DNA from 3 places in the Ancylobacter polymorphus genome. Region 2 is predicted to be linked to each of the others. Evidence: riboswitches for the same ligand, from Rfam matches in the RefSeq annotation. Region 2 holds a riboswitch; each other region holds the start of a gene.
The links. Region 2 has a riboswitch for cobalamin ahead of cobW (cobalamin biosynthesis protein CobW). Riboswitches for the same ligand answer to the same signal wherever they lie in the genome.
Positions count from the first base shown of each region.

Region 1 (2,253 bases), 500 kb from region 2:
GCAGCAGCGCCTGCAGGATCGCGCCGGAAAGCGCCAGCGCGCCGCCGCACAAGGCCGCCATCAGCGCCCGGCTGAGCCGGTACTCGAAGATAACCCCCTGCTGGATGGCGCTGACAGGGTAGCCGAGATCGAACAGCCCGTTGCCGAGCGCGCGGAAGGCGACGCCAAGCGGAATCGGCATCTCGCCGACCGTCACCGCCAGCGCGATGGCGACGACGAGCGCGGCGAGGGAGAGGCCGGCGAGGGCAAACCGCGCCGGCCAGTTCGGCCCGATGGCGATGTGGCTCAATGGACCAGACCGAAGCCCTGCACCGCCGCTGCGATGGCCTCCAGGCCGTCCACCGTGTCGAGCCCCGGCCGTGTGGCCGCGACATCGACGATGACGATGCGCCCGTTCTTCACGGCGGAGAGCTGGCTCGCCACCGGGTCGGTCTTGAGGAAGGCGAGCTTGGCGTCGATATCGTCGGCGGGAAAGCGGCGGCGGTCCATCTTCACCAGCACCAGCACGTCGGGGTCGTTGGCGGCGATGGTTTCCCAGCCGACCAGCGGCCATTCCTCCTCGGTGGTGATGATGTTTCGGGCGCCGAGCTGTTCCATCACATAGGCCGGCACGCCGTTCTTTCCGGCAAGGAAGGCGTCGCCCTTGATCTCCTTGCTGGAGAACCACAGCGCCATGGACATATCCCGGCCCTTCAGCGCTGCGACCTTGCGTGCGGCGGCTTCCTCGCGCGCCTTCAGCCGGGCGACCAGTGCCTCGGCGCGGTCCGACACGTCGAAGATGGCGCCATATTCGCGGATGTTCCGGTAGAGCAGCTCGGTCGAATACATCTGCGTCCGCACCCCGTCGCCGGCGCCGCTATTGTCCTTGCCGACGCAGTCGGTGGGCGAAACATAGACCGGCACCTTCACCCCGTCGAAGCGCTCGCGCTTGGCGACGATGCCATTGGGCCCGATGTGCCACTCATACATCGCGACCACGAGGTCCGGCTCCTGCCCGACCACCGCCTCGAAGCTCGGATCATTGTCGGCGAGCCGCTTCACTCCTTCATTCACGGCCGCATAAGGCTTGGCCACGGGGCCGAACCACAGCGCGCTGGCCACCACGCGGTCGCCGAGGCCGAGCGCATAGAGGATTTCCGTCTGCGCCTGGCCGATGCTCACCACGCGCTTGGGCGCGTGGTCGATCACCACCTTGGAGCCGCAATTCTCAAGGGTGAGCGGATAGGTCGTGCCGGCAAGGGCCTGCGTCATGCCCGCGCCGGCGAGCAGGCCAAGCGCCACGGCGAGGCCATGGGCCGAGCGACGGAAAAGATGAGAGGTCGTGTTGAGCATTGTCACCGCTTCCTGAACAGGAAGACGGGAAGCGTAAAGGGCACCGCCCAGGCGGGAGCGATTCGCACGCCCGCCGGGAAGGCAACCTTCGGAGCACCCCGCCCGAAAGATTGTGTGCGATCAGGGCAGGTCTCCTGGCTCGCGGGTCGACGCTGGCTCCGCCCGGCCTTCCCAGCGCCCGGCCGAAACCGGAACGCCAGTGGACGATGGGCAGAGGGCTCGCCGCTTACAGTTGCGGGGGCAGCCTCGGCTTTGGCGCGGGGCGCCTCACCGAATTCCCTCTTAGCTTCGGGCGGGTGCCCGAAGAACCGTGATCGACCGCGACCGTAAACGCTTCGCCCCCGCCGTCAAGCGTGCCGGTTCGCCCGAGCCCTTCGCCCGGCTTGCGCCAGCGCAGAATGAATTTGATACATTGTATCACTTACGACGACAAGGCCCGCACCCGCCGGCACGCGCCGAAAGTTGGCGATGGTCGACCTTGCCCGGCCCTCGGCGAAATATCATAGTCGCACCAGCAGATTCCCCTGCCGTCGGCAGCGTCGGGCGGAAGCCTCGATCCCGCATCCGGACGGGCGCCGCCCTGGCCCCGCCATGTCTTCCAAGGGCCCGCAATGCCGCGCAAGCCGACAAACATCATCTACTCGGCCAATGAGAAGCCGCCCGTCGGCACGGTGCTCATCCTCGGGGTCCAGCACGCCACGCTCGCGCTGCTGTTCATCGTCTATCCGCTCGTCGCCGCCGCCGAGGCGGGGCTGTCCTTCGACGATACCCAGCTTTTCATCACCAGTTGCATCATCTTCATGGGGCTCGCCACGCTGCTGGAATGCCTGCCCAAGCCCGGCGCGGGCATGTTGCTGGTGCAGATTCCGAACATGGCGCACATGCCGCTGGCGGTGCAGTCGCTCGCCGCCGGCGGACCGG
Region 1 covers NZ_CP083239.1:3,075,222-3,077,474, reverse strand. Annotated here, with positions in the region: gene K9D25_RS14510 (FecCD family ABC transporter permease) at 1-289, opposite strand, end outside; gene K9D25_RS14505 (ABC transporter substrate-binding protein) at 286-1,332, opposite strand; cobalamin riboswitch at 1,440-1,660, opposite strand; gene K9D25_RS14500 (uracil-xanthine permease family protein) at 1,944-2,253, shown strand, end outside.
Region 1: linked by a shared signal. The riboswitch ahead of K9D25_RS14505 (ABC transporter substrate-binding protein) and the one ahead of cobW (cobalamin biosynthesis protein CobW) in region 2 are both predicted to bind cobalamin.

Region 2 (2,253 bases):
TCCGTCCGGCTGGCCGAGCGTGCGCAGCGCTAGGCCGAAGGCGGCGGTGGACTTGCCCTTGCCGGGGCCAGTATGGACGAGCAGCAGGCCCTTTTCGACGGTCTTTTCCGCCACTTCCGCGTCCTGCACCGCCTTGCGCTTTTCCATCTTGGCGCGGTGGCGGGCGGCCTCCTCGGGGGAAATCTCGCTCATGCGGCGCTTCCTTTCACGTAAAGCGGCAGGCCGGCGACGGTGAACACCACGCGCTCCGCGCGGGCGGCGACCATCTGGTTGAGCCGTCCCTGCGCGTCGCGGAACCGGCGGGCCAGCGCATTGTCCGGCACGATGGAGAGGCCGACCTCGTTGGAGACGGCCACAATCGGCCCGTCATGGGCGGCGAGCGCTTCCACCAGCGCGGCGGACTCCGTGGCAAGGTCAGCTTCCGCCAGCAGCCGGTTGGAAAGCCAGAGGGTGAGGCAATCGACCAGCACCGGCCGGCCGGGCGGCAGCGCCTTGAGCGCGGCGGCGAGGTCGTGCGGGGCGTCCCGCGTCTCCCAGCCTTCCGCGCGGCGGGCGCGGTGCTCGCCAATGCGCGCGGCCATCTCGTCGTCGAAGGCCTGCGCGGTGGCGAGGTAGCACCAGGGCGGCGGCAGGGCGGTGACGAGGCCTTCGGCATAGGCGCTCTTGCCCGAACGCGCGCCGCCGAGAACGAGCGTCAGCGCCATGGCAGGCAGACCGGGGCAAAGCGGGGCGGCATCGTCATCGGCTCCCAATGGGGCGGCGGCGGGCGAGCGGCGGACTATAGCGGCGGCGCGGGGGCGGGCAACCGCCGGGGGCCGGGGCCTGCGGTTTGACTTTGCCGGCCAAGCCTCCTTTAGTGGCCGCGACCGACGGTTTCCTCCCGCGAGGGAGGGACGAAGAGGGAATGCGGTGCGGGGCTCTCGGGCCCCAATTCCGCGGCTGCCCCCGCAACTGTAAGCGGCGAGCCTCAGCCGGAAGCCACTGGAGACCTCTCCGGGAAGGCGGCGACGAGGCGGCGACCCGCGAGCCAGGAGACCTGCCGGCGGTCCGGTCGTGCGTGCCGGCGGGGTGCCCGGCAGACAGGCAGAGACGCGCCACGGCGCGGCTTCGCGCGGGGATTCCTCCCCGCGACCGACGCATCCCACGAATCCGTCGCCCGTGGAGATGCCGCATGACTACCGATTCCCGCACCGCCCTTGATCGTGTCCCCTGCACCATCGTCACCGGCTTTCTCGGCTCGGGGAAAACGACGCTGATCCGCCATGTGCTGGAGCATGCGCGCGGCAAGAGGCTGGCGGTGATCGTCAACGAATTCGGCGATGTCGGCATCGACGGCGACATCCTCAAAGGCTGCGGCATCGACACCTGCCCGGAAGAGAACATCGTCGAACTCGCCAATGGCTGCATCTGCTGCACCGTGGCGGATGATTTCGTGCCGGCGCTCGACGCCATTCTCGCGCGGGAGCCGAAGGTCGATCACATCCTGATCGAGACCTCCGGCCTCGCTCTGCCCAAGCCCCTGGTGCAGGCCTTCCACTGGCCGGCGATCAAGAGCCGGGTGACGGTGGACGGCGTGGTGGCGGTGGTGGATGGCGAGGCGCTGGCCTCCGGCCGCGTGGCGCATGACCACGACGCGCTCGCCGCTCAGCGCGCCGCCGATGACAGCCTCGACCATGACGACCCGATCGAGGAAGTGTTCGACGACCAGATCGCCTGCGCCGATCTCGTCATCCTGACCAAGGCCGACCTGATCGATGATGCCGGCCAGGCCAAGGCCCGCGCCGCGCTCGACGCCGAACTGCCCAAGGGCGTGCGGGTGGTGAGCGTGACCGAGGGGCGGATCGACCCGGCGATCCTGATGGGCCTCGGCATCGGCACCGAGAACGACATCGAGAACCGCAAGACGCATCACGATGACGAGCTCGACCACGACCACGACGATTTCGACAGTTTCGTCGTCGCGGTGCCTGAAATCACCGACCCGGCCGAGTTCGCGGCACGGGTGGAGCGGGCGGCGGAGGAGGCCGACGTGCTGCGGGTGAAGGGGTTTTTGCCCGTCGCCGGCAAGTCGATGCGGTTGCTGGTGCAGGCGGTCGGCCCGCGCGTGGCGCATCATTTCGACCGCCCCTGGGGCGAAGCTGAGCGCACCGGGCGCCTCGTCGCCATCGGGCTGAAGGGCCTCGACCGCGCCAAGGTGGAGGCGATCCTCGCCGGGGAGCGCGTGGCGGCGTGAGCCTTCCGTCATCCCGGACG
Region 2 covers NZ_CP083239.1:2,573,406-2,575,658, forward strand. Annotated here, with positions in the region: gene cobO (cob(I)yrinic acid a,c-diamide adenosyltransferase) at 1-192, opposite strand, end outside; gene cobU (bifunctional adenosylcobinamide kinase/adenosylcobinamide-phosphate guanylyltransferase) at 189-704, opposite strand; cobalamin riboswitch at 854-1,058, shown strand; gene cobW (cobalamin biosynthesis protein CobW) at 1,172-2,233, shown strand.

Region 3 (2,253 bases), 1.1 Mb from region 2:
GTAATGCTGCCGGAACGGCCCGTCTGAGGGGCTTCCGGCGCCTTGCCGGATTGCCTCCATGTATATGAGCCCCCTTCCCGCCGACTCCCGTCCTCTCGGCCCGTTGCCGATCAATGCGTCGCCGCTCAGTCCCCTTCCAGCGGCAGAGCCGCCGGCGTTCGCCTTCGAGGCGCGGCTTCCATTGCCTGCCGGCCCGCTTGACCGCAGCCCCGCGCTCGCCCCCAGCCCCGTGCTTTGCTGGGCGACGGGCCTCACCGTCGGCCTGCCCGCCGCGGGGGACACGACCCCGCTCTATCGTGTGGCGAAGGGCTGCCTGGCGCTGATGCGCCAGCTTGATGCCGAGCGGCGGCAGATCCTCGACATTCTCGGTCCCGGCCGTTTGCTCGATGCGGCCATGCTCGCGCGGCTGGAGGGGACGGCGGTGACGCTGGCGCCGACCGAGCTTGCGCCGGTGGCGGCGCCTCCCGAGCTGTGCCGCCGGCTGAGGGCGGAGAACCAGGAACTGCTGCTGGTGCGCGCGCTCGGCCATGTCACGCGGCTCGGCCGGCAGAGCGCCGGCGAGCGCGTGGCGGCGGCGCTGCTGGACCTCGCGGCGCAGTTCGCGCCAGCCGGCGCGGCGCGCGGGCCGGCGGTCGGCTTTCCCCTGCATCTCGGCCGGGGCGACCTTGCCGACTGGCTCGGCCTGACGCTGGAGACGGTGAGCCGCTGCATGAGCCGCCTGCGCGAAGAGGGGCTGATCGCTTTCGGCCGGGAGGGGGGGCTGGTGCTGGAAGACCCCGCCGCGCTCGCGCGCGTCGCCGTCGGTGCCCGCAAGGTGGAGGCGCTCTATGCCGCTAAGGGGCGTCCGGCGGGGCACCCGGCCGACGCCCGCCGGCCGGGCCGCCGGACCGCGCGGCCTGCGCCTTCCGGAGAGGTCGCGACTTGCGCGCCGTGAGCGCGCGCTGTTCTATGCGCGGGTCGATGCACCCATCGATTCCTCATGGTGTCCGCGAGGCCAGCCCTCGCGGATGAAACGGGAACGGGGAAGGGCGTGGCGCCGCAAGGTGGCGCGCCCGAAGCCCCGACCGCCCCCGCGACTGTGAGCGGCGAGCGGCCTTCCATCGAGCCACTGGAACGGACCTTCGGGCCCGTCCGGGAAGGCGGAAGGCATGCCGTGACCCGCGAGTCAGGAGACCGGCCAGGAGGAGGAACCCCATGCGCGCCGTCGGGTGAGACGGCACAGGAGAACACCATGCATATCGAACCCGGCCTCGTGGCCGAAGGAAAGATCTGGCTCAGCTATGTGACGGCGGCCGGCGCGGGCGCCTTTACGCTGAAGCTCGCCGCCGAGGCGGTGGCCGAGCGCGGCCTCGTCTCGCTCGCTATCCGCAGCCTCGCCACCACGGCGCTCGTCTTCTGCTTTTTCGAGGTGCTGCCGCACCATCCGGTGGGCGTTTCCGAGGTGCATCTCATCCTCGGCTCGACGCTGTTCCTCATCTTCGGTGTGGCGCCGGCGGCGATCGGGCTGGCGGCGGGGCTGGCGATCCAGGGCGTTTTCTTCGCGCCGTTCGACCTGCCGCAATATGGCATGAACGTCACCACGCTGCTGGTCCCACTGTTCGCACTGGCCTCACTGTCCACCCGACTGGTCGCGCCGAACACGCCCTATGTGGAGCTCAAGTACCGGCAGGCGCTGGCGCTTTCCACCACCTACCAGGCGGGAATCGTGGCCTGGGTGGCGTTCTGGGCCTTCTACGGCCACGGTTTCACGGTGGAAAACGCGTCGTCGATCGCGTCCTTCGGTGCGGCCTATATGCTTGTTATCATTGTGGAACCTCTCGTCGATCTCGCGGTGCTCGCCGCCGCCAAGGCGCTGAGCGGCCTGCGCGGGACGCCGCTGTTCGAGCGGCGGCTCTACGACCCGGCGTGACACTCCGTGCCGGGTGGCGCTAAGCCGCCCGGCATTGGTCCTTTCCGTCGATAGATCGAAAAAAAACGGCGTGTGAGGAAGCACTTACCATGGAAGCGTCGCAAGCCGGTCCCACCGAAGGCCCGCTCAGCGGTATCCGGGTGATCGAACTCGGCAATCTGATCGCCGCTCCCTTCGCCGCCCGGCTGATGGCGGAGTTCGGCGCCGAGGTGATCAAGGTCGAGGCGCCGGGCGAGGGCGATCCGCTGCGCAAATGGCGCAAGCTGCATGAGGGCACCTCGTTGTGGTGGTACCTGCAGTCGCGCAACAAGAAATCCGTCGCCATAAATATGCGCCTGCCCGAG
Region 3 covers NZ_CP083239.1:1,501,406-1,503,658, forward strand. Annotated here, with positions in the region: gene K9D25_RS07035 (hypothetical protein) at 1-4, shown strand, start outside; gene K9D25_RS07040 (Crp/Fnr family transcriptional regulator) at 59-934, shown strand; cobalamin riboswitch at 964-1,196, shown strand; gene K9D25_RS07045 (energy-coupling factor ABC transporter permease) at 1,232-1,909, shown strand; gene K9D25_RS07050 (CaiB/BaiF CoA transferase family protein) at 1,999-2,253, shown strand, end outside.
Region 3: linked by a shared signal. The riboswitch ahead of K9D25_RS07045 (energy-coupling factor ABC transporter permease) and the one ahead of cobW (cobalamin biosynthesis protein CobW) in region 2 are both predicted to bind cobalamin.